One region of the Clostridium sp. BJN0001 genome, then DNA from elsewhere that is predicted to be linked to it. Evidence: riboswitches for the same ligand, from Rfam matches in the RefSeq annotation. Region 1 holds a riboswitch; each other region holds the start of a gene.
What was found. Region 1 has a riboswitch for S-adenosylmethionine ahead of MTX53_RS07585 (vitamin B12 dependent-methionine synthase activation domain-containing protein). Riboswitches for the same ligand answer to the same signal wherever they lie in the genome.

Region 1 (2,199 bases):
TAAAAAGGTAGGCTTCACAGATAAACCAAATAAAAGAAAAAAACATAAAAATCCAAAGCCTTTATGTGGAGGAATTGCATTATACATAGGATTTTTCATTCCCTACTTTATTATTGTTGATGAAAATATAAAAATGAGATTTACTATATTTATTTCTTCAACTTTGATACTTCTTATAGGACTTATTGATGATTATTATAAGACAAGAGGAAAAGAATTTAAAATTTTTCCGAGACTTGTAGTTCAACTCTTTGCAGCAATCATAATTTTTAAATCAGGAATTGCTTTTGTAGGTTTTACAAACCCGTTTAATGGAGAATATATTTCTCTTAATATAATGCTTCAATTTTTTCTTACTATAACATGGATTTTTGGAGTTACTACGGTAATTAATTGGTCCGATGGAATGGATGGACTTGCAGGGGGACTATCTCTTGTTTCAGCAATTACATTTTTTATTGCAGCACTTATTTTAAATCAGGCTGACAATTCGGCTATAGTTTCTATGATACTTAGTGGATCTATATTAGGATTTCTTTTATATAATAAATATCCTGCAAAGGTATTTATGGGGGATTCTGGTGCTAATTTTTTAGGATTTTTATTAAGTATTACTGCACTTGATGGTGCATTTAAACAGGCTACAGTTATGAGCCTTTTTATTCCATTATTTGCACTTGCAGTACCTATTTTTGATAATATATTTGTAATTCTTAAGCGTTTTTCTGAAGGTAAACCTGTATATAAAGCAGATAGAAGTCAGATTCACTTTAGACTTCAGGAAAAAGGTTTTACTATAAATCAGATTGTATTTTATATTATGTCAATAAGTATATTATTTAGTCTTATTTCAATTCTTCTTTTATATATAAAAGCATAATATGTAATGGTGGATTTATATTTTAATCTATGATACTATATAATAAAATATTGAAACTTATCAAGAGAGGCGGAGGGACTGGCCCTGTGAAACCCAGCAACCGATATTTAATAAAGTATAAGGTGCTAAATCCTGCAGTGTTACTGGTAGATAGGTATTTTAAAGAAGTTTAAAGGAAAATACCTTTAAACTTTTTTTGTATAAAATTTTTGAGAATTATTTATATTGATATAAGAAAGTTTTAAACACAAAAGGGGCAGATGATTATGGAAAATGACATAAGACTAACTGAAATAGATAAAAAAGAAGTTTTAAGATATCTTGGATATAAAAATCAGAGTATGACTAGTTATATAGAAAAACTTATAGATGAATGTATAAAGGAAACATTGAATTTAGTAAAACCGAGGTATGTTATTCAATATGGAAACTTAGAATTTTTAGATAATAACATACGTGTTAAAGATACTAATCTAATATTAGAAGGAAATGATATAAAAAAACTTCTTAAAAATTCAAAAAAAGCAGCTTTTATGGCAGTAACTATTGGTTATGAAATAGAAAATAAAATTAAGCTTTATGAAAAAACTGAACTTACACGTGCTCTTATATTAGATTCATGCGCAACTACAGCTGTTGAAAAAATATGTGACATATTAGAAGAAAGGATAAAAAATGAAGCTCTAAAAGAAAATTTGGATATAACATTTAGATATAGTCCTGGGTATGGAGATCTTACTCTTGATGTTCAGGGGATGTTTCTTGCCGTTTTAAATGCACAAAAGAGAATAGGACTTACAGTATCTGAAAAAAATATTCTTATACCTAGAAAATCAGTTACAGCGATAATAGGCTTTACTAATAAAAAACAATTAATAAGTGATAATAAATGCAAAAATTGCAAAAACTATAAAACATGCACTTTTAGAAAAGAGGGGGAAAATAAATGCAGCTTATAGATTACATAAAAAATAATATACTAATTTTTGATGGAGCAATGGGAACAATGCTTCAGAAAAGAGGATTAAAACTTGGAGATAATCCCGAAAGATTAAATTTAGAACATCCAGAAATTATAAAAAGCATTCATAGAGAATACATAGAAAGTGGAGCACAGGTAATTACAACTAATACATTTGGGGCAAATGAATTAAAATTAAAACTCGGTAATTTAAATGTTGAAGAGATAATAAAAAGTGCTGTAGAAATTGCAAAGGATGCAGCTAAAAATAAAGATGTTTATGTTGCACTTGATATAGGACCTATAGGAGAGCTTATAGAGCCTATGGGAACTTTAAGTTTTGATAGGGCATATGATA
Region 2 (2,199 bases), 1.3 Mb from region 1:
ATCCTAAACAAAAAGTAAAAATTATATTTATATATTTTAAGGAGGTTTTAGTATGTTTGGATTAATACCATTTAGAACTAACAAAAATGAAGAGAAAGGCGTTGCATTTAATGATTTCTTTACTGACTTTTTTAATGATGACTTTTTCTCACCAATGAATATTTCAGATGAAGGAATGAAAAAATTTAATGCAGATGTAAGAGAAACTGATAAAGAATATCTAGTTTCAGCAGAACTTCCTGGAGTAAAAAAAGAGGATATAGCACTAGATTACAAGGATAATAATTTAGTAATAAGAGCAAAAAGAGAAGAAGTCCATGATGAATCAAAGGACAATTATATAAGAAAAGAAAGAAGCTATGGAGAATTTAGCAGACAATTCTATTTTGACAATGTAGACAAAGAAAAAATTTGTGCAAAATTCCAAAATGGAGAACTTCAAATAATTCTTCCAAAGACTGAGCAGAAGGTTGATGACAGCACAAAGATATTTATTAGGTAAAAAATATTATATTGACAATTAAGTTAATGTAAGTATATAATATAGAAAATTAAAAACTTATCAAGAGAGGTGGAGGGACTGGCCCGTTGAAGCCCAGCAACCAATAATAGATTATTATTATATGGTGCTAATTCCTGGAGTGTTTTACTCAGAGATAAGAAGTATTTTCTTAGAATGTGTTGTTAATAATGCACCGGAATTTATTTTCTGGTGCATTTTTAATATATAAAAAGCTTTAAATTTTAATAAAGCGGATATAAGGTGCTTTTAGAAATAAAAGATAATAGGGAATCAGGTTAGAATCCTGAGCAGCACCCACTACTGTATTTTGGACGAAATTTCTATATCCACTGCTTACTATAAAAGCGGGAAGGAGAAAGAGTAGGCTGATAATAAGTCAGGAGACCTGCCTTATATTTAATTTAAGCCCTTGGGGATGAGGGATAAGGAGGAAAAAATATGTTAAAAACAACTATTTCAGGCTATCCAAGGATAGGCAGAAAAAGGGAACTAAAATTTGCTACTGAAAAGTATTTTAAGGAGCAGATAACAAAGGAAGAATTTTTAAAAACATCACAAAATTTAAGGAAAGAGTATTTTATGATACAGAAAAACAAAGGTATAGATATAATACCTGTCAATGATTTTTCTTATTATGATAATATTCTTGATACAGCTTATATGCTTAATGTCATACCGAAAAGATACAAAGATTTAAATCTTGATAATCTTGATACATATTTTGCTATGGCAAGAGGATATCAGAAAGATGGAAATGATGTAACAGCACTTGCTATGAAAAAATGGTTTAATACAAATTATCACTATATTGTACCAGAGATAGATGATTATACAGAGTTTAAGCTTAATGATACAAAAATATTTGACCTTTATGATGAGGCAAAAAAATTAGACATAAATGCAAAACCTGTGATAATTGGACCATTTACGTTTTTAAAATTATCTAAGATTAATACAAAAAGAAGTTTTGAAGATCTTTTAGATAGTCTTGCAGATGTATATTCTAACATATTTGATAAGTTAGATGAAAAAGGTGCATCATACGTTCAGATAGAAGAACCTGAACTTGTAAAAGATATTACAGATGATGAATTTAAACTTTTTAAATCTGTATACTCTAAGATATTTAAAAAGAAATATAAATTTGAGTCTATACTTCAAACTTATTTTGGAGATATAAGGGACATATATAAAAACATTTCTGAATTACAATTTGATATAATAGCTCTTGATTTTGTTGAAGGAAAAGAAACTTTAAACTTAATCAGAAAGTATGGTTTTCCAAAGAATAAAAAGCTTATTGCTGGAATAATTAATGGAAAAAATATATGGGTTAATGATTATAAAAAATCTATTGAAGTATTAAAAGAAATTGAAAAAAATATAGATAGAGACAGAATTATTTTAGGTACAAGCTGCTCACTTTTACATGTACCATATACAGTAAAAAATGAGACAAAACTTGCAGATGAGTACAAAGAGAGCATGGCTTTTGCTGAGGAAAAACTTGATGAACTTAAAGAAATTAAAATTTTAGAAGACAATAAAGATTATGAAAACAGCAGTGAATTTGTTGCAAATGGTCTTATTTTAAAGAGAAAGAGAGAAAATAAGTTATGCTTCTTAAAAGAAGTCAGAGAAAAAATAAAGAATTTAAAACCATCTGATTTTAGAAG
Region 3 (2,199 bases), 1.2 Mb from region 1:
GACCTCCTGACAATTCATCAGGATAAGCCTTAGACTTATCTTCAAGTCCTACAAATTTAAGAAGTTCATTAACTTTACTTTCTATTTGAAACTTAGGTGTTTTATTTAAGATAAGAGCAATAGCAATATTATCAAATACAGTTTTAGAATTAAGAAGGTTAAAATGTTGGAATACCATTCCAATCTGTTTTCTTAAATCTCTAAGTTCTTTTTTATTTAATTTAGCAAGATTTTTACCATTAACTATTACTTTTCCGCTTGTAGGCTTCTCTAAATAATTAATCGTTCTTAATAAAGTGCTTTTTCCAGCACCACTAAATCCTATTACTCCAAATATATCACCTTTATCAATATTAAAAGTAATTCCTTTAAGCGCTTCTACTTTAACATCTTTTCTTTTAAATATTTTTTCTACTTTTTCAAGCTTGATCATTTATGCACCCCTCCCAGATATTTAATCATTATAAATCTTATTCTTACAATTCCCATAAAATTACTCATGTATAAATTGTATGTTTTGAATTATAATTCCTATTTATGATTTTGTCAAATATTTCTCCTTTAAAATTTATATCTTTATAAATTATTTTATTGACATTAATAATATTAACTGTATAATGATATTTAATAATTAAATATTTATTTCTTATTACGAGCGGTGGAGGGACTGGCCCTATGAAACCCAGCAACCATAAAATGCAATTTATTTTAATGGTGCTAAATCCTGCAGGATTATCCTGAAAGATGAGAAAATTGTAGAATTAATTTCGCTTCTTTTCAGGGAAGCGATTTTTTTATTTCCCTCCATAAATCAATTTTTTATTTATCGATTCATTTTGAGAAATACTATGTTTAAATAAAATTTAATTTAGGAGATGATTTTATGAATTTTGAAACTTTAATTGTACACGGAATATCAAATGGTGATACAAAAACTGGTGCAATAAGTTTTCCAATCTATCAAACTGCTACTTTTAAACATTTAGGATTAAATAAAAGTACAGGATACGATTATTCAAGAGACACAAATCCAACAAGAGAAGAAGCTGAAAAAACAATTGCAAAGCTTGAAAATGGTAAATACGGTCTTGCTTTTTCTTCTGGTGTTGCTGCTATTACATGCTGTATACATTTATTTAACTCAGGAGATCATATAATTTTATCAGACGACTTATATGGAGGAACAGTAAGGCTTTTTAACGATACTTTTTCACAATACGGAATTACTTGCTCCTTTATAGATACAACAGATACTAAGAAAATAAAAAATTCAATAAAACCTAATACTAAGGCTATTTTTATCGAAACACCTTCTAATCCTCTTTTAAAAGTTACTGATATAAAGGCTGTTTCTGATATCTCAATTCAGAGTAATTTGATATTATTAGTTGATAATACTTTTTTAACTCCATTTTATCAAAAGCCATTAAATTTAGGTGCTGATATTGTTATCCATAGTGGAACAAAATACCTATCTGGACATAATGATTCCCTTTCAGGACTTATTGTTACAAATAAGGAGTTTTTATATAAGAAATTAAAAAATATTCAAATGACAACAGGAGCTATACTTTCTCCTTTTGATTCATGGCTTCTTTTAAGAGGAATAAAGACTTTATCTATACGTCTTAAAAAGTCACAGCAAAATGCTATTAAAATATCTGATTTTTTACAAACTGATCCTAATGTAAGTAAAGTCTATTACACTGGTCTTAAGGATTTCGATGGATATGAAACTAACGCTAAACAATCATCCGGTTTTGGTTCTACCATTTCTTTTAAAGTAAAAGATAAATATATGGTAAAAAAAATACTTGATAACGTAAAAATAATAAGCTTTGCAGAAAGTCTTGGGGGAGTTGAAACATTAATTACATATCCATATACACAGACACATGCAGATGTACCAGATTATATAAAGAAACGTCTAGGAATTGATGAATTCCTTTTAAGAATATCAGTAGGTATTGAAGATTCAGATGACTTAATTAATGATCTTAAAAATGCAATAAATTTATAGAAAATGAGGTGTTAAAAATGAACTTTGCAACAAATTTAATTCACTATAATGGCGATATTGATCCATTAACAGGAGCTGTAAACACTCCTATATATCAGACATCTACTTTTCATCAATCTGATATAAATAATTTTGGCAAATATGATTATTCACGTTCAGGGAATCCTACAAGAGAAGCT
Region 4 (2,199 bases), 500 kb from region 1:
GCAGATCTATCAACCTTTGTTGGATCTTTTCCTGAGAAAGCTCCACCACCGTGTCTTCCATATCCGCCATATGTATCAACAATTATCTTTCTTCCTGTTAATCCAGAATCTCCTTGAGGTCCTCCTACAACGAATCTGCCTGTTGGGTTTATAAAATACTTTGTATTTTCATCTAAAAGATCAGATGAAACTACTTCGTTTATTACATACTGTTTCATATCTTTTTCTATCTGCTCTAATGATACTTTTTCACTATGCTGAGTAGAAATAACTATTGTATCAACTCTCTTAGGCTTATTATCTTCATATTCAATAGTAACTTGTGTTTTACCATCTGGTCTTAAATAAGGTAAAGTTTCATTTTTTCTAACTTCAGTAAGTCTTCTTGAAAGTTTATGTGCAAGTGAAATAGGAAGTGGCATATAATCATCTGTTTCGTTTGTAGCAAAACCAAACATCATTCCCTGATCTCCAGCACCTATTTTGTCTAGCTCGTCTTTATCTCCGCTTCTTGATTCAAGAGCTCCATCTACTCCCTGAGCTATATCTGATGACTGTTCGTCAATTGATGTAAGAACAGAGCATGTATCACAATCAAAACCATACTTAGCTCTATCATAGCCTATTTCTCTTATTGTTTCTCTAACTACCTTAGGAATATCAACATAACAGTTTGTAGATATTTCTCCCATTACCATTACCATTCCTGTTGTTGTACATGTTTCGCATGCAACTCTTGCCATTTTATCTTCCGAAAGAATAGCATCAAGTATTGCATCAGAAATCTGATCGCACATTTTGTCTGGATGTCCTTCTGTAACTGATTCAGAAGTAAACAACTTTTTCATATATTTCTCCTCCATTTCATACTCTATATCAATTTTTAAGTATTTCAGTAAATAAAAAAACTCTTCTGATAAGAAGAGAATTTTTTTCTAATTTTCTTTCTTATCTTGTAGATTATTAGTATTCTACGGAATTTGCACCTTATATATTACAGGTTGCCGGGTTTCACAGGGCCCTTTCCCTCCACCTCTCTTGATAAGAGCATATATTAATTTTTTCAAATGTAATTCTATCATATGAATTGTTCATCGTCAATAGTTCATATATTCCAATAATAATAAAAAGACTGTCTAAATATTAGACAGTCTAAGTGGTGGAGGAAGATGGATTCGAACCATCGAAACACGAAGTAACAGATTTACAGTCTGCCCCCTTTGGCCACTCGGGAACTCCTCCTTAATAGTTTTGTGGAGCTGGCAATAGGAATCGAACCTACAACCTGCTGATTACAAGTCAGCTGCTCTACCGTTGAGCCATGCCAGCACAAGTATATTTTATTTTAAGTGGTGGGCACAACAGGGTTCGAACCTGTGACCCCCTGCTTGTAAGGCAGATGCTCTCCCAGCTGAGCTATGCGCCCTTAAAATGGTGGAGGAAGATGGATTCGAACCATCGAAACACGAAGTAACAGATTTACAGTCTGCCCCCTTTGGCCACTCGGGAATTCCTCCATAATAGTTTTTGTGGAGCTGGCAATAGGAATCGAACCTACAACCTGCTGATTACAAGTCAGCTGCTCTACCGTTGAGCCATGCCAGCACAAGTATATTTTATTTTAAGTGGTGGGCACAACAGGGTTCGAACCTGTGACCCCCTGCTTGTAAGGCAGATGCTCTCCCAGCTGAGCTATGCGCCCTTAAAATGGTGGAGGAAGATGGATTCGAACCATCGAAACACGAAGTAACAGATTTACAGTCTGCCCCCTTTGGCCACTCGGGAATTCCTCCATATACTGTTCACTTGAAAGTTTTCTAAACTCGCAACCGACAAAGACTAGTATATAGTCAAATCAATTTTTTTTCAACTTAATATTATAGCCATTATTTAAAATTACCTCTACATTTCGCTTATTTTCTCAGTTTTTCTTTGTTTTATTGCTTTATTCACTTTATATATTTATATTATCAAAATTGATATATTTTTTTAAAACTTTTTCTATTTTTTGATAGTCTTTGCTTCCAAGGCGCTTCTTTATTATATTAACATTATCTAAAAATGATTGACTATCGAGCTTACTATTATTATCTTCTATTTTAAATAGTTCATCAGATGATAATTTTGATATTACAGATTTAACTTCAGTCTTATCCTCTGGACACATATTATTAATTATTGAATTTAAATCTATTTGTG

Region 2: another riboswitch for S-adenosylmethionine. It lies ahead of metE (5-methyltetrahydropteroyltriglutamate--homocysteine S-methyltransferase); the one in region 1 lies ahead of MTX53_RS07585 (vitamin B12 dependent-methionine synthase activation domain-containing protein).
Region 3: another riboswitch for S-adenosylmethionine. It lies ahead of MTX53_RS01775 (PLP-dependent aspartate aminotransferase family protein); the one in region 1 lies ahead of MTX53_RS07585 (vitamin B12 dependent-methionine synthase activation domain-containing protein).
Region 4: another riboswitch for S-adenosylmethionine. It lies ahead of metK (methionine adenosyltransferase); the one in region 1 lies ahead of MTX53_RS07585 (vitamin B12 dependent-methionine synthase activation domain-containing protein).

What each region holds. Positions count from the first base shown of each region.
Region 1 is NZ_CP094971.1:1,571,554-1,573,752, reverse strand. It holds gene MTX53_RS07590 (MraY family glycosyltransferase) at 1-880, shown strand, start outside; SAM riboswitch class I at 935-1,037, shown strand; gene MTX53_RS07585 (vitamin B12 dependent-methionine synthase activation domain-containing protein) at 1,147-1,839, shown strand; gene MTX53_RS07580 (homocysteine S-methyltransferase family protein) at 1,827-2,199, shown strand, end outside.
Region 2 is NZ_CP094971.1:303,480-305,678, forward strand. It holds gene MTX53_RS01550 (Hsp20/alpha crystallin family protein) at 53-502, shown strand; SAM riboswitch class I at 557-663, shown strand; cobalamin riboswitch at 745-931, shown strand; gene metE (5-methyltetrahydropteroyltriglutamate--homocysteine S-methyltransferase) at 962-2,199, shown strand, end outside.
Region 3 is NZ_CP094971.1:351,638-353,836, reverse strand. It holds gene MTX53_RS01780 (ATP-binding cassette domain-containing protein) at 1-433, opposite strand, end outside; SAM riboswitch class I at 644-751, shown strand; gene MTX53_RS01775 (PLP-dependent aspartate aminotransferase family protein) at 884-2,020, shown strand; gene MTX53_RS01770 (aminotransferase class I/II-fold pyridoxal phosphate-dependent enzyme) at 2,038-2,199, shown strand, end outside.
Region 4 is NZ_CP094971.1:2,076,314-2,078,512, forward strand. It holds gene metK (methionine adenosyltransferase) at 1-848, opposite strand, end outside; SAM riboswitch class I at 946-1,048, opposite strand; tRNA gene MTX53_RS10110 (tRNA-Tyr) at 1,158-1,242, opposite strand; tRNA gene MTX53_RS10115 (tRNA-Thr) at 1,255-1,329, opposite strand; tRNA gene MTX53_RS10120 (tRNA-Val) at 1,351-1,426, opposite strand; tRNA gene MTX53_RS10125 (tRNA-Tyr) at 1,433-1,517, opposite strand; tRNA gene MTX53_RS10130 (tRNA-Thr) at 1,531-1,605, opposite strand; tRNA gene MTX53_RS10135 (tRNA-Val) at 1,627-1,702, opposite strand; tRNA gene MTX53_RS10140 (tRNA-Tyr) at 1,709-1,793, opposite strand; gene MTX53_RS10145 (hypothetical protein) at 1,955-2,199, opposite strand, start outside.